3 regions of the Lentzea chajnantorensis genome follow, and region 1 is predicted to be linked to each of the others. Evidence: riboswitches for the same ligand, from Rfam matches in the RefSeq annotation. Region 1 holds a riboswitch; each other region holds the start of a gene.
What was found. A riboswitch is a leader RNA that binds a small molecule or an ion and turns the genes downstream of it on or off. The one in region 1 is predicted to bind glycine.
Positions count from the first base shown of each region.

Region 1 (7,729 bases):
CACGCCCCAGATCACCGTGAGCGCCGTGACCAGCACGTTCCGCACCGGTTCGCCGTCCGCGAACAGGAACGTCACCACCGCGATCACCGCGAAGCCAGGTCCCCAGGCGGAGTCGACCAGGTCGTAGCGCTTGCGCCGGTCCGCGTAGCCGAACAACGCGGTGAGCACCACCAGCACCACGAGGAAGCTGACCGGGTAGCTCACCGGGCCACCAGCTCACGGCGCACGCGCGGCATGCCGCTGCGGCCGTTCTCGCTCCTGCGCACCGCGAGGACCTGGTCCACGCCCATCCGTCCTTCCTCGAACGTCAGCGCGCCGCCGGCGAGGTAGAGCCGCCACACGCGCGCCTGACCCTCGCCGACGAGCGCGACGACCTCGTCCCACCTCTCTTCGAGCGTCCGCGCCCACGCGCGGACGGTCCAGACGTAGTGCTCGCGCAACGCGTGCACGTCCCGGATCTCCAACCCGGCCGCCTCCAGGAACCCGGTCGTCTGGCTGACCGGTCGCATGTGCATGTCCGGTGCCACGTACGACTCGATGAACGCACCACCGCCCGGCGCGTTCCGGCCGCGCGACATCTGCTGCAACAGCAGCCGCCCCTCTGGCTTGAGCAGCCGGTGCAGCGTCGCGGCGTACTCGGGGTAGTTCCGCTCGCCGACGTGCTCGCCCATCTCGATCGTGGAGATCGCGTCGAACGGTTCGCCGCGCACCTCGCGGTAGTCCTGCAGCCGCACCTCGACCCGGCCCTCCAGCCCTTCGGCCGCGATGCGCGAGAGGACGTGCTCGCGCTGCTGAGCGGAGATCGTGACCCCGGTGGCGTGCACGCCGTAGTGCTTCGCCGCGTGGATGATCATCGAGCCCCACCCGCAGCCGACGTCGAGCAGCCGCAGGCCGGGCTGCAGGCCGAGCTTGCGGCACACCAGGTCGAGCTTGTTGTGCTGCGCCTGCTCCAGTTCCTCGTCCGCGGCGGTGAAGTACGCGCACGAGTAGGCCATGCTCGGATCGAGCACGAGCCGGTAGAAGGCGTTGCTCAGGTCGTAGTGGTGCGAGATCGCGTCCCGGTCCCGCTTCTTGCTGTGCAGCGCGCCTTTGAGCCGTGCCTCCTCCTTCGGCGCGTCCGGGTTGCGCCCGACCACCTTGAGGTCCAGCGCGAGCCGCACCACCTCGGTGAGCTTCGGCCTGCGCGTGACGCCGCGCCGCACCAGCCCCCAGACCTGGGAGAGCCCGGCCGCGAGGTCGCCTTCCACGTCGAGCTCGCCGCTCACGTACGCCCGCGCGAGCCCGAGCTCGTTCGGGCTCCACACGAGCCGGCGCAGCGCGTCGCGGGAGCGGAGCACGAGCACGGTCCCGTCCTGTGGGCCGGCCACGCTCCCGTCCCACGCCCGAATCCCGATCGGAAGCGGCGCACCCAGCACCCGTTCCGCCACTCCTGCCAGCTGACCAGCGACGACCACCCTGCACCTCCTGCGAAACCGGCTCCGCCTGACGTTCGGGACGGCAAGAGGTTCGGTTCGTTTCTGAACCGAGACGCAACCACGCCCGTATGGCCCGGTAGAGCGAACGACGGACAAGGAGGACATGAGTGTGATCCGACGTAACCGCATTGCCATCGGGCTCGCCGCGGGACTGGCAGTTGTGCTGGGTCTTGGTGTCTGGAGCGCCACGGGAAGTGGCACGAACTCGAAGCCGGTGGCACAGACCGAAACCGACCTGGGCGTCCTCGGTGACTACGGCGACGTGGGTCAGCCCCCGGTACTCCAGGAACCCGCTCAGGCGCCCGAGACCCCGGTTCAGCAGCAGGCACCGGAGACCCCGGCCGCGCAGCAGCCCCCCGCAGCCGCACCGGTCAGCTCGCTGAAGCTGGTCGGCAAGCCGGTCGACAAGATGGGCCTGGTCGTCCAGGACGGCGACGGCCGCACGATGTACCGCTTCGACAAGGACACCCCGAAGCCGGAAGGCAAGTCGAACTGCAACGGCCAGTGCGCCATCACGTGGCCGCCGCTGCTGTCGGACACGATCCCGCAGGTCGAGGGCATCGACTCGAAGCTCGTCTCGCTGATCACCCGCGCTGACGGCAAGAAGCAGGTCGCGATCGACGGCTGGGCGCTCTACGCCTACTCGCAGGACCCGAAGCCGGGTGCCTGGAAAGGCCAGGGCGTCGGCAACACCTGGTTCGTGATCCAGCCCGACGGCAAGCGCAACGTCGAATGCCTTCCCCCCGGCGTGACGGTGCCCGCGGCCTAGTCCCCTTGCAACGACCATCCCGTTAGGACTGTCCACCTGACACCCACAACACCCTGACACGCGAAACCCCGGCCCCGGGGAAGGGGCCGGGGTTCCCGTCGTTCCGCTCTCACCCGATCGAGTGCTCTTTCACGTCACGCGGGGGCCCCGCGTTCCCCACAGGGAAACGCGGGGCCCCCGCGTGACGTTCGAACAGGCGGAGAAGGGGTGGCGCCGGAGGTCCGGTGCCGCCCCTTCGTTGCCACAGGGTTAGAGCGTGGAGTACAGCGGGTGCTTCGCGGCCAGCACCTCGACGCGGGCGCGCAGCTCGTCGATCGCGGCGCCCGGCTTGAGGGCCTCGGCGATCACGTCGGCGACCTCGGTGAAGTCCACCTCGCCGAAGCCGCGGGTGGCCAGTGCCGGGGTGCCGATGCGCAGACCCGAGGTGACCATCGGCGGGCGCGGGTCGTTGGGGACCGCGTTGCGGTTGACCGTGATGCCGATCCGGTGCAGCACGTCCTCGGCCTGCTTGCCGTCCAGCTCGGAGTTGACCAGGTCGACCAGGACCAGGTGCACGTCCGTGCCGCCGGTCAGCACCTTCACGCCGGCCTGCGCGACGTCGGGCTGCGAGAGGCGGTCGGCGAGGATGCGGGCGCCGTCGAGGGTGCGGCGCTGGCGGTCGGCGAACTCCTCCGACGCGGCGTGCTTGAACGCCACGGCCTTGGCGGCGATCACGTGCTCCAGCGGACCGCCCTGCTGGCCGGGGAACACCGCCGAGTTGATCTTCTTGGCGATGTCGGCGTCGTTCGACAGGATCACGCCGCCGCGCGGACCGCCGAGGGTCTTGTGCGTCGTCGTGGTCGTGACGTGGGCGTGCGGGACGGGCGAGGGGTGCAGGCCCGCGGCCACGAGGCCCGCGAAGTGCGCCATGTCGACCATCAGGTAGGCCTCGACCGAGTCCGCGATGCGGCGGAACTCGGCGAAGTCCAGCTGGCGCGGGTAGGCGGACCAGCCGGCGACGATCAGCTTCGGGCGGTGCTCGGTGGCGAGGCGCTCGACCTCGGCCATGTCGACGCGGCCGTCACCGTCGGAGACGTGGTACGGCACGACGTTGTAGAGCTTGCCGGAGAAGTTGATGCGCATGCCGTGGGTCAGGTGACCGCCGTGCGCGAGGTCCAGGCCGAGGATCGTGTCGCCGGGCTGCAGCAGCGCGAACATCGCGGCGGCGTTGGCCTGGGCGCCGGAGTGCGGCTGGACGTTGGCGAAACCGGCGCCGAAGAGCGACTTGATGCGCTCGATGGCGAGGCGCTCGACGACGTCGACGTGCTCGCAGCCACCGTAGTAGCGGCGGCCGGGGTAGCCCTCCGCGTACTTGTTGGTCAGCACCGAACCCTGGGCCTGCAGCACCGAGACCGGCGTGAAGTTCTCCGAGGCGATCATCTCGAGGGTGCCCTGCTGGCGCGCCAGCTCGGCCGCAACGGCCTGCGCGACCTCGGGGTCGTACTCCGCGAGGGAGGCGTTGAACTGGTCGGACATCTGGAGGATCTCCCTACTTGGCGCGCTTGTAGAACGGAAGTGCGACGACCTCGACCGGCTGCTTCTTGCCGCGGACGTCCACCAGCAGAGGGGTGCCGGGCGCGGAGCTCGCCCGGTTCACGTAGGCCATCGCCACCGAGTAGCCCAGGGTCGGCGACAGCGCGCCCGAGGTCACCTCGCCGACGACCTCGTCGCCGTTCAGCACGGCGTAACCGTGGCGGGGCGCGCGGCGCTCGGGGGTCTTCAGGCCGACCAGCACGGAGTCCACATCGGACTCGGACACCTCGGCCAGCGCCTCGCGGCCGACGAAGTCGCCCGGCTTGTCGAGCTTCACGACCCGGCCGAGACCCGCGTGGTACGGGGTGAGCGAGGTGGTCAGCTCGTTGCCGTACAACGGCATCCCGGCTTCCAGGCGCAACGTGTCACGGCAGCCGAGACCGCACGGCTTGAGCTCGTGCGGCTGCCCGGCCTCCAGCAGCGCCGTCCACACTGCGGCGGCGTCGTCGGGCGCGACGAACAGCTCGAAGCCCTCCTCGCCGGTGTAGCCGGTGCGCGCGAGCAGCGCGTCCACTCCGGCCACCTTCGAGGGGTAGGAGGCGTAGTACTTCACCGTCGACAGGTCGGTGTCGGTCAGTCCGGCGAGGACCTCCACCGACTTCGGACCCTGGATCGCGATCAACGCGTAGTCCGTGGACCTGTCCGTGACGGCGGTGTCGAAACCGGCGGCCCGCTCGACGAGCGCCTCGGCGACCACGGCGGCGTTCGAGGCGTTGGCGACGACCATGAACTCCTCGTCGCCCAGCCGGTAGACGATCAGGTCGTCGACCACGCCGCCGTCGGCCTGGGTGATCATCGTGTAGCGGGCCTTGCCGACCGCGAGCGCGGAGATGTGGCCGACCAGCGCGTAGTCGAGTGCGGCACCGGCCTGCGGCCCGGTCAGCACGATCTCACCCATGTGCGTGAGGTCGAACAGGCCGGCGGTGGTGCGCACGGCGTGGTGCTCGGCCAGCTCGCTGGAGTAGCGCAGCGGCATCTTCCAGCCCGCGAAGTCGGTGAACATCGCGCCGAGCGACTCGTGCTCAGCGTTCAGTGGCGTGAGGCGGGACATCAGAACGCTCCTCCAGGGTGCGCCGAAGAGCCGGGCCAGGCCGGCTGAGGCAACAGAAGAATGACACGGTCCACCGGAGACTCCTCACCAGAGCGAGCCTCCCCCTCTGTCATGAGCCTGAGAGCTTCGTCGCCGGAGCGACTTGCACCGTGGGCGAGGCTCCTGATGAGCCTGCTTTCCAGAGTTGCCTTCGTCGTGCGGTATCTGTGCCTGAGAGATTCCGGGGAGGAGTTGCTCCTTCGGCGCTCCCGCTGAAGGGAGCTTCTCCCGCGCGACATCGACGGCCGTGTTCAGTTGGTTGCCCCAGACGCTAGCAGGCCGAACGTCACAGCGGCACGCCCTGAGCAGTCTTCTCCACCACCTTGCGCTCCGCCCAGAACGACAGGAACGGGATCGTCCCCGCGACCAGCACGAGCGCGGTGCCCTTGATGGACCAGCGCAGCTTCAGCGCCAGGTCGACCGAAAGCACCAGGTAGATGGCGTAGAGGAACCCGTGGATCGGGCCGACGACCTTCATCGCCTGGTCCATGCCGGCGGCGTACTTCAGCACCATCGCCACGACCAGCAGCAGCAGGAAGACACCGACCACGTAAGCCATGACCCGGAACCGGGTCAACGCACCCTTCATCTGCCCGCCTTCGCTCAACGACCGTCCCGCGCGTTGAGGTCCGCGAGCATGCGGTTGTAGGCCGCGAGCTCCGCGTCTTCTTCGTCGTCGAAGTGCTCGACAGGCGCGGGTTTGACGGCGTCAACGGTAGTCACCGGTGCGACGGGGGGTGCAACCGGCTCCGGTGCGGAGAGAGCCTCGTCACGGCGCTGGCGCGCGAGACGGCGGAACCGCCACACCATGAAGAGGGGGAAGAGGCCGAAGAGCGGCCACTGGAGCACGTACCCGAGGTTCTGGAACGTGCCGCTCGCGGACTCGAAGCGCTGCCACTGCCACCACGCGAGCCCGCAGCAGAGGACCAGCGCCGCCAGACAGGCGAGCGCGATCAGCACACGCTGGGGAGTAAGGAGGCCGCGCACGACCTCCACACTACTGGGGTGAGGCCTCCTGTCAGGAGGCCACCCGTGAGGGGTAGCGCGCCACGGGAGCGCGCGTGCCCGTTTGCGAGTGAACTTCGGGGCTGCCGATGCCTCGACAGCCCGCTTCTCCTACGCCACGCCGTCCCGGCGCTGCCTCTGCAGACGAGCAACGCACCAGGCCGCGGCCGAACCGCGGCGGAGGTGCTGGAGAACCGTCATCGGTCCCAGGCGCCTTCCGAGGTCGGCAGGCGTGAGGCCGGCGGCGCGGTAGTCGAGCGCGCGCTGGTCCAGCGGGCTGATGCCCGCGTCCCACCACTGCTCGGCCTCGGCGACGTCGCCCACCAGCTGCCAGTAGCTCGCCGCGGCGGCGAGCAGTGCCTCGGGTGCCTCCGGCGCCCGCTTGCGCATCGCGGCCACGTAGGCCGGATCCGCCGAGTCGACCTTGACCAAGCCACGCGGCCCACTCCTGCCTCCCCGCTGCACGGGGATGCCGGGCGCCGAGGGGGGAGCCTCCGCGAGCCACGCGTTCTTGATCCGGTTCACCTCCTGCATCTCTGCGTCGTCAGACCGTTCAGCCGCCCACTGCTGCAACAGCTCGTGGACCCCGGAGTCCTCGACCATCCATGCCTCCTCGTCGGTCGGGGATCGGCCATTGCAGCGGAAGGTATTCGGTAGGTCTGACAATCGCCAGACCCTGAATCGCCAGAACACCCGTTACCAGTGCGTGATTGGCCTCATTCCACCCGTCCGGCTCAACGCGGAGGGCCGAGGATCACCGAGGGTCACTAGGCGACGGGGGTGGCCGTCCCGAAGAGGCTCCTGACGAAGGTGATGATCGACTCCGCACCCTCGCGCAGCCAGCCGAGGGCCGTCTGGACCCCCGACGCGGACTCTTCCGGCTGGGTGATCAGGAGGAACAGCACCAGCGCGACGCCCGCCAGCACCAGCACCTTCTTGAGGTTCACAGGTCCCTCTCCGTCCATGTCGCTCACAGGTGGGGCGGCGAACCGCCCGTGTCACCCGACATGCTCCCTCATTCACCCGTGCGATGAACAACCACCACGCCAGGCAGGGCGGCGGATCCACCGCCACCGCACGTCTGCACCGGGCCTGTTGTCACCCGAATGGCGGCTAAAGCCGCCGGTTTCCAGCGCCGATGTCCTGGGCACGAGGTGAGCGCGAGGACCCTCGAATCCCACAGCTTGGACAAGACACAGGTGCACCGGCCTCACCCGGATGCCGAATGCCCGGCATCACGCTCCGTCACGGCGTGGTGTCGTCATTAATGCGCCTCCGACCGTTCACGCAATTGCTCCAGCCCGCCGCAGTTCCGCAATTCGGTCTTCCGCCACACCCATGTTCGCGAGCACTTCCGCGGTGTTCGCCCCGACCGGCACCGGAGGGGTCGGAACCGCCGCCGGGGTCCGGTCGAACCGGGGCGCCGGCGCCGGGTGCCGCACACCGGCGACGTCCACGAAGGTGGCGCGCTCCGCGGTGAACGGGTGCTCCGCCGCCTCGGCCGGGGTCAGCACCGGCGCCAGGCAGGCGTCCGTGTCCCGCGCGAGGTCGGCCCACTCGTCCCTGGTGCGGGTCCTGACCGCCGCCGCGATGTGTTCGCGCAGCTCAGGCCACCGGGCCGGGTCGTTGCGCGACGGTGCGTCCGCCAGCCCCAGCACGCGCACCAGGTCGGCGTAGAACTTCTCCTCCAGCGCGCCGATGGCCACGTACCTGCCGTCCGCGGCCTCGTAGACGTCGTAGAACGGCACCCCGCCGTCGAGCATGTTCTCGCCGCGGCCACCGGACCACATGCCCGCGTTGCGCATGCCGTGCAGGAAC
Region 1 is NZ_JBSDZT010000002.1:2,890,365-2,898,093, reverse strand. It holds gene ACVDFE_RS15000 (DUF1295 domain-containing protein) at 1-204, opposite strand, end outside; gene ACVDFE_RS14995 (class I SAM-dependent methyltransferase) at 201-1,394, opposite strand; gene ACVDFE_RS14990 (COG4315 family predicted lipoprotein) at 1,690-2,244, shown strand; gene glyA (serine hydroxymethyltransferase) at 2,494-3,759, opposite strand; gene gcvT (glycine cleavage system aminomethyltransferase GcvT) at 3,773-4,867, opposite strand; glycine riboswitch at 4,967-5,054, opposite strand; glycine riboswitch at 5,056-5,147, opposite strand; gene ACVDFE_RS14975 (DUF3817 domain-containing protein) at 5,193-5,495, opposite strand; gene ACVDFE_RS14970 (hypothetical protein) at 5,510-5,893, opposite strand; gene ACVDFE_RS14965 (helix-turn-helix transcriptional regulator) at 6,023-6,514, opposite strand; gene ACVDFE_RS14960 (hypothetical protein) at 6,679-6,858, opposite strand; gene ACVDFE_RS14955 (CaiB/BaiF CoA transferase family protein) at 7,195-7,729, opposite strand, start outside.

Region 2 (7,729 bases), 320 kb from region 1:
ATAGGCGGTCCGCGGCGGCACCGTGACGTCCTCACCAGTGTCCTCCAGGTCCCCGCCGACCACGAGCACCAGGGCCGCCGCGACGTCGCGGAGCTTCACGTTCGCGTGCTGGCTGGTCCGCACGAGCAGCTCGAACGCCTCGCCCGGCCGGCATCCCCGCGCACCCACCAGCAGCCCCTTGGCCTGCTCGATGTAGCGCCGGTGCTGCACCATCCGCACCATCTGGTCGGCCCGCAGGACCTCGCCGGCGCAGAACTGCACCACCGCGGCCGCCGTCGCGAGCAGCGGCTCGATCTCCTCGACCACCTTCAGGTCCTCGATGCCAGCCGGGTGGTCCAGGTAGACCGTCAGCACTATCGGTCCGCTGTCACCCCAGCTCCCCGGCACCGCCACCACGTGGTGACCGTCCAGCTCGGCGGTCACCTGCCGCTCGTCGCGGGAGGCGTCGACGAGTGGTCCCTCCCCGGCCTCCACCTGCGCCCGGTCCAGTTCCTGCGCCACGCCGACCGCCCGCAGCACCGCCCCGTCGGGCCACACCGACAGGCCCACCCCGCGGCAGCCGTCGAGCTGCGCGCCGAGGTGGTCGAGCAACCGGGAGAGGAGTTCCGGCCCGAATTTCACCTGGTCCACGCGGACACGTTAGGCCGCGCCGATCGGACTGACGAGATGGGTGGTCATCGGCGCACGACGAACGGTTGCGCGAGCAACGACGTGGCCATCCGCCGCGCTTCGGCCCCGAACAGCTCGGCGCGGCATTTGATCCAGTTAACGCTCCGGACCCGGAACGGACACGTGTTCTGAACCACAGTCAGCCAGAATTCGTTCACAGGGATAACGCCGGAGCCCCGGTGGCCGACATCCCTGATGTCACGGAGGGACTGAGATGAGAACCGCCATGGAGACCGAGCCGCAGCCGGCCGAGCAGCTGCCCACCGCGCCGTGCAGCGTGGTGTGGAGCCGGGGTCACGCGTACGTGCTCGAGGGTTTCCGCGCCCGCTGGGTGGGCCGCGACGACCGCGGTCGCCCGTGCTCGCTCACCGGTGCCGAGATGCAGCGCCGCGGCTGGACGTTCACCCGGACGGCCTGAGCTCCCCCCCCACCCCACCGGGCCCCGTCCCCCGACCGGCCGCGCAGCTCCCGCGACCACCCGCACCGCGTGCCGTGACGCCATCCGGCAGCCCGTGCGCGGCCACTCGTTTAGAGTGCGGGTGTGCGTGACCCGGCTGATCGCCTGCTGACGATTCCGAACCTGCTCAGCGTGTTGCGGCTGGCCGGTGTTCCGCTCTTCCTGTACCTGTTGCTCGGACCCCGCGCCGACGGCTGGGCGCTGCTCGTCCTCGTCTTCGCGGGCCTGTCCGACTGGCTGGACGGCAAGCTCGCCCGTTGGCTGAACCAGATGAGCCGGCTGGGCGCGCTGCTCGACCCGGCCGCCGACCGCCTCTACGTGTTCTGCACGCTGCTGGCGTTCGTGGTCAGGGACATCGTGCCGCTGTGGATCGCACTCGTGCTGGTCGGGCGCGAGGTCGTCGTCGGCATCTGCCTGCTGGTCCTGCGGCAGCGCGGCTGGGGCCCGTTCGAGGTCACCTACCTGGGCAAGGCCGCGACCTTCAACCTGCTGTACGCGTTCCCCCTGCTGCTGCTCGCGCAGGGCGACTCGGCGTGGGCGCAGCTCGCACTCCCGTTCGCCTACGCGTTCACCGCGTGGGGTGCAGCGCTGTACCTGTGGTCGGCGCTTTTGTACGTCTACCAGTTCTTCTCGGCCCTGCGGGTCACTCCCGGAAAGGCCGCGTGAAAAGATCACCCCATACAGGTTCAGCACGAGGAGCGCAGTCAGTTGATTCCCGAGGAGCTTCGTTACACCGAGGAACACGAGTGGGTCGCCACAACAGGTGAGAACACCGTGCGCGTCGGCATCACCGACTACGCCCAGGAACAACTCGGTGACGTGGTCTTCGTCCAGCTGCCCGAGGTCGGCCACACCGTCTCGGCCGGCGACACGTTCGGCGAGGTCGAGTCCACCAAGAGCGTGTCGGACCTCTACTCGCCGCTCGACGGTGAGGTCGTCGCGATCAACGACGCCCTGGTGCAGTCGCCGGAGTCCATCAACTCCGACCCGTACGGCGAGGGCTGGATGGTCGAGCTCCGCCTGAACGACCCCGAGGCGGTCGAGGGGCTCTTGGACGCCGACGGGTACAAGGCGTTGGTGGAGAAGGAGTGACGTCGATCTTTCGCCGGATCTTCGGCCGGAAGGGGAGCCGCTCCTCGGGGGGCGACTCGAACGCGATAGGTTTTACCGGAAACGACGGACCCAGCAGCAGGAGGAGAGCTGAGGTGAGCACGAACGACGGCCCAGGCGTTCCGCCGGAGCAGTCCCCGGAGCGGACCTCCGTCTTCCGGGCGGACTTCCTCCAGGAGATGGAAGGCGGCGCCGAGGCGCCCGCACAGGAGCCGGCCGTTGCCGGTGTCGACGCCCTTCCCGCCGGTTCCGCGCTGCTCGTGGTGAAGCGCGGCCCGAACGCCGGTTCGCGGTTCCTGCTGGACCGCGACACGACGAGCGCGGGGCGCCACCCCGACAGCGACATCTTCCTCGACGACGTGACGGTCTCGCGCCGCCACGCCGAGTTCCGCCGGGAGGGCGGCGAGTTCGTCGTGATCGACGTGGGCAGCCTCAACGGCACCTACGTCAACCGCGAGCCGGTCGACCAGGCCGTCCTCGCGAACGGCGACGAGGTCCAGATCGGCAAGTTCCGCCTGGTCTTCCTGACCGGTCCCGGCTCCGCGGGAGCCTGACGGCCTGGGACCGGCCGGTCCCGGGTCTGCGGGATGACGAGCGTCGGGGCGGTGCTCACGCAGCTCCGCCCCGAGTTCCACCGTGCAGTGCTGTTGCCGTCTTCTCCACTGTTTTGCGTCATTGAGCAGTTCGCCGCGCTCCGCGGGAGTTTTCCTGCGTCGAGCCCGAACGCACTCGTGCGCTGACCGCCTTTGCGCGGAACTCCTGCCGGTTCGCCGTGCTTTCCGGGAATCGGCCGGCCTCTTCCGCTCGTTGTACCCGGTGCGGGGAAGAGCGGGTTCGAGCGGCCATCGTCTTGATCACGTTCTGCCCGCAACGATTGAGCACACGGCCCGCTTGGCGGGTAGCGTCGAACGCGTGTGCCGGGGGATGCTCGGAGACGTTCCGGGTACTCCCCAACGAGTCAGAGGGAGGCGAGACCCGATGAGCGAGATGCGTGTCGTGGGCGTCCGGGTGGAGCTGCCCCAGAACCAGCCGATCCTCCTGCTGCGCGAAACCGAGGGTGAGCGGTACCTGCCGATCTGGATCGGCTCGGTCGAGGCCACCGCGATCGCGCTGGAGCAGCAGGGCGTGCGACCGGCCCGCCCGCTCACCCACGACCTGCTCAAGGACGTCATCGGGGCGCTGGGCCGCAACCTCGAACAGGTGCGGATCACCGACCTGCAGGAGGGCACGTTCTTCGCCGAGCTCGTGTTCGACGGCGACGTGCGCGTGTCCGCCCGCCCGTCCGACTCGGTGGCCCTCGCACTGCGCGTCGGCGTGCCGATCCACGCGGAGGAGTCCGTGCTGGCGGAGGCCGGTCTGATCATCCCGGACGAGCAGGAGGACGAGGTCGAGAAGTTCCGCGAGTTCCTCGACTCCGTGTCTCCCGAGGACTTCCGGGGCGCCGACACCTGAGTTCCCCCGACTGTCGCTGACCGTCTTGTTCGGACCCGGCGCCGATCGGTGGGGTGTCCCTCGATCGGACTACTTTCCGCACATCATGGCCGCTAAACAATCACTAAACGTCACCTGAACGTCCTAGTTCGGGTGACGGTGCGGACCCCCGCCTCAGGTTGGGGGCCAACACTCCCCGCGCGTCGCGTTGACCTGCCCTCGGAGCGGTCTTACCGTCGAACTCGAGTGGACGTCGCCGGTCTGCGCGAGTGGACCAGGCGGCTTGACGGCCCCGACTTTCGTGGCCGTTGGCGAGGGGAGGCAGGCGTGGTCGAGGAAGCGCCCTTGCGGGCCGAATCCGGGCAGCAGGGTGAGCTGTTCCCGGACTCCTCGCTGCCGGACGAACTCGTCGGCTACCGGGGACCCGCGGCGTGCCAGATCGCCGGGATCACCTACCGGCAGCTCGACTACTGGGCCAGGACCGGCCTGGTCGCGCCGACGGTGCGGATGGCGCACGGCTCCGGCAGCCAGCGGCTCTACTCCTTCAAGGACATCCTCGTCCTGAAGGTCGTGAAGCGGCTGCTGGACACCGGGGTCTCGCTGCAGAACATCAGGGTCGCCGTCGACCACCTGCGCCGCCGCGGCGTGCAGGACCTGGCGCGGATCACGCTCTTCTCCGACGGCACGACCGTCTACGAGTGCACCTCCCCCGAGGAGGTCGTCGACCTGCTCCAGGGCGGGCAGGGCGTGTTCGGCATCGCGGTGAGCGGTGCGATGCGGGAGATCAGCGGGACCATCCACGAGTTCCCGGCCGAACGTGCGGACGGCGTGGAGATCGCGCCGATGACCGAGGACGAGCTGACCCGCCGCCGCCGGGAGCGCGCCACCGGCTGACCCGCTGTCGCCGGCTCAGCCGGTCCCGTCGCTGAGACGTAGGTCGCGTCGGTGGGGACTGGCGGGCCTGCCTGCGGGTACTCTTCACGGGTAGTCGCTGAACTCAGGCGGGAGAGACCGGGTGCTGCACCCGGCGCCGAAGGAGCAAGTTCCTCCCCGGGAACCTCTCAGGCACCCAGGACCGCGTGAGCGAGACGCCTCTGGAAAGCGGATCTCTCGAGATCCCGCCGACGGTGAAAGCCCGCTCTCGTGGCGGGTGAACCTCTCAGGCGCCCGATGCCGGGTACGGACAGAGCGGGGAGGGCACCAGGACACGTGTGCCCGCAGCCCCCCGGAGGCGTTAGATGACGCAGGACCGCATTCCGCTCGCCGCTCTCGAGCACGGCACCCCGTTCGCGGACCGGCACGTCGGCCCGCGCCCCGCCGAGCTCGCCCGCATCCTCGACGTGATCGGTGTCGGATCGCTGGAGGAGCTGGCGCAGCACGCGGTGCCCTCGTCCATCCACGAGCGCGACCTGGTGCTGGACCTGCCGGCGCCCGCCACGGAGACCGAGGCGCTGGCCGAGCTGCGCGCGCTCGCCTCCCAGAACCGGCCGATGACCCAGATGATCGGCCTGGGCTACTACGACACCGTGACGCCGGGCGTGATCCTGCGCAACGTCCTGGAGTCGCCCGCCTGGTACACCGCGTACACGCCGTACCAGCCGGAGATCTCGCAGGGCCGCCTGGAGGCGCTGCTGAACTTCCAGACGATGGTCGGCGACCTGACCGGCCTGCCGATGGCCAACGCGTCCATGCTGGACGAGTCGACCGCCGCCGCCGAGGCCATGACCCTGGTGCGCCGCGCGGGCAGGGCGAAGTCGAACAAGTTCGTCGTGGACGCCGACACGCTGCCGCAGACGCTGGCCGTGATCGAGACCCGCGCCGAGCCGCTGGGCATCGAGGTCGTCGTCGCCGACCTGTCGCAGGGCATCGAGGGCCTGGGCCTGGGCGGTGACTTCTTCGGCGTGCTGCTGTCCTACCCCGGTGCGTCCGGTGTGGTCCGCGACCAGGCCGCGCTGGTGGAGGAGATCCACGCCGCCGGCGCGCAGGCCGTCGTCGTCGCCGACCTGCTGGCGCTGACGCTGCTGCGCCCGCCCGGTGAGATCGGCGCGGACGTCGTCGTCGGCACCACCCAGCGCTTCGGCGTGCCGATCGGCTTCGGCGGCCCGCACGCCGGCTACATGGCCGTCCGCTCCGGCCTGGAGCGCCAGCTGCCCGGCCGCCTCGTCGGCGTCTCCGTCGACGCTGACGGCTCGCTGGCCTACCGCCTGGCGCTGCAGACCCGCGAGCAGCACATCCGCCGTGAGAAGGCGACCTCGAACATCTGCACCGCGCAGGTGCTGCTCGCCGTGATCGCGTCGATGTACGCGGTCTACCACGGCCCCGAGGGCCTGCGCGCCATCGCGACCCGCGTGCACCGCCTGGCCACCGTCCTCGCGACGGGCCTGTGCGAGGCCGGTCTCGACGTCGTGCACGGCGAGTTCTTCGACACCGTGCAGGTGCGCGTCGAGGGCCGTGCCGCCGAGGTAGTCGCCAAGGCCCGCGAGCTCGGCATCAACCTGCGCCTCGTGGACGCCGACGTCGTGGCAATCGCTTGCGACGAGAAGACCACGCGCGCGCACGTCGTCGCCGTGTGGGAGGCGTTCGGCGTGACCGGGTCCGATGTGGACGCGATCGACACCGACACCGCCGACGGCATCCCGTCGGACCTGCGCCGCACCTCGGACTACCTGACCCACCCGGTGTTCCACGCGCACCGCTCCGAGACCGCGCTGCTGCGCTACCTGCGCGCACTGTCCGACAAGGACGTCGCGCTGGACCGCAGCATGATCCCGCTCGGCTCCTGCACGATGAAGCTGAACGCGACCGCGGAGATGGAGTCCATCACCTGGCCCGAGTTCTCGACGCTGCACCCGTTCGCGCCGGTCGAGGACGCGAAGGGCCTGCTGACGATCGTGTCGGACCTGGAGGCGTGGCTGGCCGAGGTCACCGGCTACGACGCCGTGTCGCTGCAGCCGAACGCCGGCTCGCAGGGCGAGTTCGCCGGCCTGCTGGCGATCCGCGCCTACCACCGCGCCAACGGCAACTCCGCCCGTGACGTCTGCCTGATCCCGTCGTCCGCGCACGGCACGAACGCCGCGTCCGCCGTCATGGCCGGCATGCGCGTCGTCGTCGTGAAGTGCGACGACAAGGGCAACATCGACATGGGCCACCTGCGCACCACGGTCGCCGAGCACGCCGACGACCTGGCCGCGATCATGATCACCTACCCGTCGACCCACGGCGTGTACGAGGACACCGTCCGCGAGGTCTGCGGCCTGGTCCACGACGCGGGCGGCCAGGTGTACGTCGACGGCGCGAACCTCAACGCGCTGATCGGCCTGGCCCGCTACGGCAAGTTCGGCTCGGACGTCTCGCACCTGAACCTGCACAAGACGTTCTGCATCCCGCACGGCGGCGGCGGCCCCGGCGTCGGCCCGATCGGCGTGAAGTCCCACCTCGCCCCGTTCCTGCCGAACCACCCGCTGCAGCCCACCGCGGGCCCCGAGACGGGCGTGGGCCCGATCTCCGCGGCCCCGTGGGGTTCCGCGTCGATCCTGCCGATCTCGTGGGCGTACGTGCGCATGATGGGCGGCGACGGCCTGCGCCGCGCGACCCTGACCGCCGTGGCCGCGGCGAACTACGTGGCGCGCCGCCTGGACGAGCACTACCCGGTCCTCTACACCGGCGAGGGCGGCTTCGTGGCCCACGAGTGCATCCTCGACCTGCGCCCGATCACCAAGGCCACCGGCGTGACGGTCGACGACGTGGCGAAGCGCCTGGCCGACTACGGCCTGCACGCCCCGACCATGTCGTTCCCGGTCGCCGGCACCCTGATGGTCGAGCCCACCGAGTCCGAGGACCTGGCCGAGATCGACCGGTTCATCGACGCCATGATCGCCATCAAGCGCGAGATCGACCGCGTCGGCGCCGGCGAGTGGCCCGTCGAGGACAACCCGCTGCGCAACGCACCGCACACCGCGGCCTGCGTGACCGTCGGCGAGTGGGACCACCCGTACACCCGCGAGGAGGCCGTGTACCCGGCCGGTACCGGTGCTCCGAAGATCTGGCCGCCGGTCCGCCGCA
Region 2 is NZ_JBSDZT010000002.1:3,212,036-3,219,764, forward strand. It holds gene ACVDFE_RS16535 (ANTAR domain-containing protein) at 1-630, opposite strand, end outside; gene ACVDFE_RS16540 (hypothetical protein) at 884-1,087, shown strand; gene ACVDFE_RS16545 (CDP-alcohol phosphatidyltransferase family protein) at 1,211-1,792, shown strand; gene gcvH (glycine cleavage system protein GcvH) at 1,835-2,218, shown strand; gene garA (glycogen accumulation regulator GarA) at 2,332-2,790, shown strand; gene ACVDFE_RS16560 (bifunctional nuclease family protein) at 3,215-3,688, shown strand; gene ACVDFE_RS16565 (MerR family transcriptional regulator) at 3,995-4,561, shown strand; glycine riboswitch at 4,660-4,755, shown strand; gene gcvP (aminomethyl-transferring glycine dehydrogenase) at 4,906-7,729, shown strand, end outside.
Region 2: linked by a shared signal. The riboswitch ahead of gcvP (aminomethyl-transferring glycine dehydrogenase) and the one ahead of gcvT (glycine cleavage system aminomethyltransferase GcvT) in region 1 are both predicted to bind glycine.

Region 3 (7,729 bases), 780 kb from region 1:
GCGATGAGGCCGCTGCCGTCATGCATGCGGCCCATCCTGCCTGATGGTCAGTCGGGCAACGCGTGCTTTGGCCGCGACACGACCGGCGCGCGGTGCACCACCTGCGGTGCGTCGGTCAAGATCGGCAGCTCGGGCGTGGGCTCGGCGGGGGTCCGCGGGGGCACTTCGGCGATCGCACCGGATCGGGTGAACGGGTTGCGCAGCGGCCCGCGGCGTTCCCGGTGCGGCAGCCCCTCTCCGATCAGGTGCCGGTGTGCCGTGTTCCAGACCTGGCACGGCCAGCGCCGCCTCCACCGCAGCCGGCTCGGGCACGTCCGGCACCGGCCGTCCTCGTCGGGCTGGTGCAGTGTGAGCAGCAACCGCCAGCCGTCCGTCAGGCGGTGGATCTCGGTGCGGGCCAACGGGACCAGCGCCTCGGCCGCGCCCTGCTCGGCCACCTCCTCCAGCAGCGCCAACCGGTGCAGCACCGCGTCGCGCAGGACCTCGTCCATCACATCTTCGCCGAGGCCTGGTCGAGCAGGGAGCCGAGCCGGCGCGTCTGGGTGGCGGACATCACAGCGGCCTCGCCCGGTGGTGCGACCAGCAGAACCCGGTCGTTCTCCACCAGAACGGTCATCGACCTGTCTCGACCGAACGGGTCGTGGCAGTGGATCCAGCCCTGTGGTTCAGCCATGGAATCTCCCTTCGAGGGACACCCGACTCCTGCTTCATCGGCCGTCGGCCCTGCTCGGCGCACCGGCAGCGGGGGATTTCACTCGTTTGCCGGATGAGCGGGACACGGGCGGTGGTCTGGTCGAGGCAACTTTTGGGTCGCGTTTCGGCGGGGGTGCTGGGCGCCACCGCCGAAGAGCCGCTATATTTGGTCCCGGCGGCCCCGCTCCCAGTGACCCCCAGGCTGGTTGAGCGCGGCCGCCCTTTATTTTTCCCACTTCTTCCCTCTTGTTCAGAAAAACCCCCTTGCGCCCTGCGGTCTCGTACGCTGTAAGTTGCTCGTACACCGTAAGGGGGAGGTTTTCATGAGTGCGACCACGACAGAAACCGTCGGCGTGCAGCCACATCCGCAGCGCTGGGCCGTGCTCGGCGTGCTCTGCCTGTCCGTGATGGTCGTGGTGCTGGACAACACCGTGCTGAACGTGGCGATCCCGTCCATCTCCACCGGTCTGGGCGCGAGCACCGCCGACATCCAGTGGATGATCAACGCCTACTCGCTGGCGCTGGCGGGCCTGCTGCTCACGACCGGCTCGCTGAGCGACCGGTTCGGCCGCAAGCGGGCGTTGCTGGGAGGGCTGGCGCTGTTCGGCGCGGGCAGTGCCGTGGCGGCCTGCGCGGGCTCGTCCGAGGCGCTGATCGCGGCGCGGGGGTTCATGGGCGTCGGGGCGGCGTTGCTGATGCCCGGCACGCTGGCCGTGCTGATGCAGCTGTTCGACGAGGAGGAACGCCCGAAGGCCATCGGCATCTGGGCAGCGGTCACCAGCCTCGGCTTCGCGGCCGGTCCGGTGATCGGCGGCGCGCTGATCAAGCACTTCTGGTGGGGCTCGGTGTTCCTGATCAACGTGCCGGTGGCGCTGCTCGCGATCGCGGCGGTGGCGTTCCTGGTGCCGGAGTCGAAGGACCCGGCCGTGCGCAGGCCGGACGTGCTCGGCTCGGTCCTGTCGATCATCGGCATGGTCTCGCTCGTGTACGCGGTGATCTCGGTGCCGGAGAACGGGTTCGGCTCGCCGCAGTTCGGCGTGCCGCTCGCGCTGGGGCTGGTCGCGATGGCCGTGTTCGCGTGGTGGGAGCGGCGCACCACCGACCCGATGCTCGACCTCGGGTTCTTCGCCGACCGCCGGTTCACCGGTGCCGTGGCGTCGGGCGTGCTGGCGGCGTTCGGCATGGCCGGCTCGCTCTTCCTGCTGACGCAACACCTCCAGGGCGTGCTCGGCTACAGCCCGCTGGAGGCAGGTCTGCGCGTCGCGCCGATGGCGATCGCGTTGCTCGTCACCAGCAACACCCTCGGTCAGCTCGTGCTGAAACTGGGTGCAGCCAAGGCGATGCTGCTCGGCATGACGGTCGTCGCGGGCGGCGTGGTGCTGCTCTCGATCGGCACCACCTACCCGCCGACGCTGGCCGGGCTGGTGCTGATCGGCGTCGGTGTCGGTGTGGCCCAACCGGTTGCCGTCAACGCGCTGATGGGCGCGATCCCGCCGGAACGCGCCGGCATCGCCTCCGGCCTGTCGTCCACGCTGACCGAGCTGGGCTCGTCGTTCGGCATCGCGATCCTCGGCGCGCTGCTGTCCGCGCGGTTCGTCGCCGCGCTGCCCGACGGCGTGCCGGGACGGTCGCTGTCGGAGGCGCTGCACAGCGGCGCGGACCTGACCGTGGTGCGCGAGGCGTTCTCGTCGGGCATGAGCGTCAGCCTGGTGGCCGGCGCCGTGTCCGTGTTCCTGGGAGGTGTTGTGGCGAGCGTGCTGCTGCGGCGTGCCTAGTATCGAGCCGTGGACAGCGTGTGGTTCGGCAAACCCAGGCCGGCGAGCGGCCAGCACCTCGGCCTGAGCCGGGAGGCCATCGTCCGCAAGGCGATGGAGGTGCTGGACGAGCACGGCCTGGCGAAGCTGTCCATGCGCAAGCTCGCCGCCGAGCTGGGCGCGGCCCCGATGTCGCTGTACTGGCACGTGCCCACCAAGGACGCGCTCATCGAGCTGTGCCTCGACGAGATCTACGGCGAGTTCCCGCGCCCGGCTCCCGGCGCCGCGTGGGAACCCGCGCTGCGCGAGATGATGCACGCGTTCCGCCGTCTTGCGCTCGCACACCCGTGGTGGGTGCGCGGCATCGGCGAGTTCACCACCATCGGTCCCAACGCCGTCGCCATGGCCGACGCGATGCTCGAACCCATGCGGGCGGCCGGCCTGACGATGGTCCAGGCGTCGCAGGCGATGTCGGCGGTGTCGAGCTTCGTCGTCGGGTACACGACGGCGGAGGCGAACTTCCGCAGCCGCGGCGGCCACGACGAACCGCCACCGGACCTCGGCCGGATCGCGGACCTGTACCGGGAGAAGCACCCCCGCTACGTCGAGATGCTGGACCAGCAGGAGCTGTGGTCGCTGGAGGGGCAGTTCGAGTTCGGGCTGGACTGCGTGATCGACGGGGTCAAGGCGCGGGTGGCCGCGCTGCGGTGACCGCGAGGAGGCGCGCCCGTGAAAGGCGAAACCCCCGCAGCGTGCTCCGCGTGCGGGGGCTCCTCCATCCGACTGGCTCTCAGACCACGGACTCCAGCGGCGTGTGCACCAGGCCGGTCGCCTCGGCCACCGGGCCGTTGGTCAGCTGACCGGCGTGCGCGTTGAGGCCCAGGGCGAGCGAACGGTCGTCCTTCAGCGCCTTCTCCCAGCCCTTGCCGGCCAGCGCGACCGCGTAGGGCAGCGTCACGTTGGTGAGCGCGTAGGTGGAGGTGCGGGGGACGGCGCCGGGCATGTTGGCGACGCAGTAGAACACCGAGTTGTGGACCTCGTAGGTCGGCTCGGCGTGCGTGGTGGCGCGCGAGTCCTCGAAGCAGCCGCCCTGGTCGATGGCGATGTCGACGAGCACCGAACCCGGCTTCATCTCCGCGACCAGCGCGTTCGAGACGAGCTTCGGGGCCGCGGCACCCGGCACCAGGACGGCGCCGATGACCAGGTCGGCCTCGCGGACGGCCTGCTCGATCGCGAACGAGTTGGACGCGAGCGTGCGCAGGCGGCCCTGGAACTGGGCGTCGACCTGGCGCAGGCGGTCGACGTTGGTGTCGAGGATCTGCACGTCGGCGCCCATGCCGACGGCGATGGTGGCGGCGTTGACACCGGCCACACCGCCGCCGATCACGACAACGCGGGCCGGGGCGACACCGGGGACGCCGCCGGGCAGCACGCCGCGGCCACCGGAGGGCTTCATCAGGCTGAACGCGCCCACCTGCGGGGCGAGGCGGCCCGCGACCTCGGACATCGGGGCGAGCAGCGGCAGCGAGCGGTTCGGCAGCTGCACCGTCTCGTAGGCGATGGCCGTGGTGCCGGAGGCCAGCAGGGCCTCGGTCAGCGGCTTGTCGGCGGCGAGGTGCAGGTAGGTGAAGAGGGTCTGGCCGGAGCGCAGGCGGGGGTACTCCTCCGCGATCGGCTCCTTGACCTTGAGGACCAGGTCGCCCTCGGCCCAGACGTCGTCGGCGGTCGGGAGGACCTTCGCACCCGCGGCGAGGTACTCCTCGTCGGTGATCGCGGAGCCCAGACCGGCGCCCTGCTCGACGTACACGTCGTGGCCCCGGCTGGTCAGCTCGTGGGCCCCGGCCGGCGTGAGGGCGACGCGGTACTCGTGGTTCTTGATCTCGCGAGGAACGGCGATCCGCACGATGACTCCTCCGTTTCGGCTGGCTGCTATCTCACAATGTGGGGCAGCCGGGAGGTCATGTCACTGTGCGGGTCGCACTGTTCGGGACCAGGCCGGTTGTGCTGCTGGGACAAAGCGACCTGCGCCACGCCTGTACCGGTCCCGCGTTGACACCCGGTGGCGGGCCCACATAGCGTTCCCACCGGAACTGAATAACGGCCGCGGTGCCCCTGATGGGCACCAGAACCCGGGTGGGAGAGACCTCGACGAGCTGGTCGGGGCGCCGAAGGGGCAAGCTCCCGCACACTCTCAGGCAGCAAGACCACTCGGGGTAGGCAACTCTGCACGGCGGAGGGGCGCACGTTTCCTGCCCGTCATCTGCCAGAGGAGTCGCCGTGGAGTTCCCCGAGAACCTGCTCTACACCGCCGAACACGAGTGGGTCGACTGGACGCCGGGCACCCAGGACCCGTTGACCTGCGGGATCACCGAGTACGCCGCGGACGCGCTGGGTGACATCGTCTTCGTCCAGCTCCCCGAGGTCGGGGCCGAGGTCGTCTCCAACCAGGTCTGCGGTGAGCTGGAGTCCACCAAGTCCGTCAGCGACCTGTTCTCCCCGGTCACCGGCGAGGTCCTCGAGGTCAACACCGCCGTCGTCGACGACCCGGCGATCATCAACACCGACCCGTACGGCGCCGGCTGGCTGTTCAAGGTGCGCGTGGACTCCGCGGAGGACCTGCTCACCGCGGCCAAGTACGCCGAGCTCACCTCGGACTGACCCGCTCGCACCCACCACGAAGGACTGATCAGTGGCGATCAGCGTTTTCGACCTGTTCTCCGTCGGCATCGGGCCGTCCAGCTCGCACACCGTCGGCCCGATGCGCGCCGCCGCCATGTTCGTCGAGAAGCTCGGCGCCCGCGCGTCCGAAGTGGACCGCGTGCACGTCGAGCTGTTCGGCTCGCTCGGCGCCACCGGGCACGGCCACGGCAGCCCCAAGGCCGTGTTCCTCGGCCTGGAGGGCAACCTCCCGGAGGAGGTGGACCCCGCGGCCGCCGCCCACCGCGTCGAGAAGATCGTCGCGAGTGGACGGCTGCGGCTCGGCGGCACGCACGAGATCGGCTTCGCGCACGACCGCGACCTCGTCATGCACCGCCGCAAGTCGCTCCCGTTGCACCCCAACGGCATGAGCTTCGAGGCGTTCCGCGGTGACGAGCCGGTCGAGCACGCCGTCTACTACTCGATCGGCGGCGGCTTCGTCGTCGACGAGAACGCGTCCGGCAGCGACCGCATCAAACCCGACTCGACCCCGCTGCCGCACCCGTTCCTGACCGGCGACGAGCTGCTCGCGCGCTGCCGAGAGACCGGCCTGTCGATCAGCGAGATCATGATGGCCAACGAGCTGTCGTGGCGCTCGGAGGAGGAGGTGCGGGCCGGGCTCCTGCACATCTGGCACGTGATGCAGGAGTGCGTCGAACGCGGCTGCACCGAGCAGGGCATCCTGCCCGGCGGTCTCAAGGTCCGCCGCCGCGCCGCCGAGATGCGCAAACGGCTGGAGGGCGAGCACTTCGTCACCGACCCGCTGCGCGTCATGGACTGGGTCACGCTCTTCGCGCTGGCCGTCAACGAGGAGAACGCGGCCGGCGGCCGGGTCGTCACCGCACCGACGAACGGCGCGGCCGGCATCGTGCCCGCGGTCCTGCACTACTACACCAGGTTCGTGCCCGGTGCGAACGACGACGGCGTGGTGAGGTTCCTGCTCACCGCAGGCGCCATCGGCGTGCTGTTCAAGGAGAACGCCTCGATCTCCGGCGCCGAGGTCGGCTGCCAGGGCGAGGTCGGCTCCGCGTGCTCGATGGCCGCCGGTGGTCTCGCCGAGGTCCTCGGCGGCACCCCGGAGCAGGTCGAGAACGCCGCCGAGATCGCCATGGAGCACAACCTCGGCCTCACGTGCGACCCGATCGGCGGCCTGGTGCAGATCCCGTGCATCGAACGCAACGCCGTCGCGTCCGTCAAGGCGATCACCGCGGTGCGCATGGCGTTGCGCGGCGACGGCTCGCACTTCGTGTCGCTGGACAAGGTCATCAAGACCATGCGGGACACCGGCAAGGACATGTCGGTGAAGTACAAGGAGACGGCGCGCGGCGGTCTCGCCGTCAACGTCATCGAGTGCTGAGGCCGGTCAGGGCCTGGCGTCGTACCGGCGCTGGGCCTCGATCACGTCCGGCATCCGCGACTCCAGCAGCACGATCAACGCCATCAGCTTCTCCGCCGTCTCGCGCCCGAGCGGCGTGAGGCTGTAGTCGACCCGCGGCGGGTTCGTCGGCTGCGCGTCGCGGTGCACGAGCCCGTCGCGCTCCAGCGCGTGCAACGTCTGGGACAGCATCTTCTCGCTGACGCCGTCGACCCGGCGGCGCAGCTCGTTGAACCGCAGCGACCCGTCGACCAGCGCGCTCAGCGTCAGGCTGCCCCACCGGCCGGTGACGTGCTCCAGCGTGGGACGTGACGGGCACGCCTTCGCGAACACGGTGAACTCCATGTCCGCGAGGGTACCCCATTGCACTTACGAAAAGTTAGTGCTCGCTCGGACGGCAGGCCCGCACACAGCGCGTGTGCGGGCCTGCCGGCTCAGAACGGCCAGTCGGCGTCGCGCCCCGCCTCGATCAGCGGAACCGCGCGGAACGTCGCGTCCGTCAGGCCACCGAACTCGTGCCGGTTCCCCGTGCCCGACGCGAACGCCCCCTGCCGGTACCCGCCCAGGTTGAACCCGTAGACCGGCACGTGCCGCGGCACGACGTCGTCGACCCCGGCACCGCCCGGCCCGGCGACCGTCTGCATGTCCGAGATGATGAACACCCGGTCGTGCCCTCGGTACGAGCTCTTCAGCGCACCGATGACGTCGGTGCCGTGCCCCACCTCACCGACCCTGCCCAGGAACCGGTCGACCTCGCTGATGACCGACGCCCCTCGCCGCAGCTCGTGGCGGAACACGCCGGTCGCGAACCCGTGGACGTCGACCTGCTCGCCCTTGGCCCCGAGCGCCACGCCGAACACGGCCGCGGCCTTGGCCGGCGTGACCTTCGAACGCGCCGAGTAGCCCGTGCAGGTCATCGACCCCGAGGTGTCGATCAGCACGAGCGACCGGCCCGGCAGCGCCGGCAGGTTGCCCAGCGACGCCTGCAGCGCCCGGTCGAGCGCGTGGCCCCAGCGCAGGCTCGGCGCGCCGCCTCGTACGCCGAGAGGAAGCGGAACGGGAACTGCCGCGACCGCGCCACCTGGCCGGGGTCGGCCAGCCGGGCCGCGACCTGCGCCGCGACCTCGTCCGACACGCCCGCCTCGTCAAAATTCCTGAGGTTGCGGATCGCGGCCATGAAACCCATCGACGGTGCCAGTGCCTCCCACAC
Region 3 is NZ_JBSDZT010000002.1:2,113,301-2,121,029, forward strand. It holds gene ACVDFE_RS11275 (ABC transporter ATP-binding protein) at 1-26, opposite strand, end outside; gene ACVDFE_RS11280 (hypothetical protein) at 48-491, opposite strand; gene ACVDFE_RS11285 (hypothetical protein) at 491-673, opposite strand; gene ACVDFE_RS11290 (MFS transporter) at 1,017-2,468, shown strand; gene ACVDFE_RS11295 (TetR/AcrR family transcriptional regulator C-terminal domain-containing protein) at 2,478-3,158, shown strand; gene ald (alanine dehydrogenase) at 3,238-4,350, opposite strand; glycine riboswitch at 4,572-4,664, shown strand; gene gcvH (glycine cleavage system protein GcvH) at 4,725-5,105, shown strand; gene ACVDFE_RS11310 (L-serine ammonia-lyase) at 5,137-6,501, shown strand; gene ACVDFE_RS11315 (winged helix-turn-helix transcriptional regulator) at 6,508-6,864, opposite strand; gene ACVDFE_RS11320 (hypothetical protein) at 6,954-7,436, opposite strand; gene ACVDFE_RS11325 (TROVE domain-containing protein) at 7,454-7,729, opposite strand, start outside.
Region 3: linked by a shared signal. The riboswitch ahead of gcvH (glycine cleavage system protein GcvH) and the one ahead of gcvT (glycine cleavage system aminomethyltransferase GcvT) in region 1 are both predicted to bind glycine.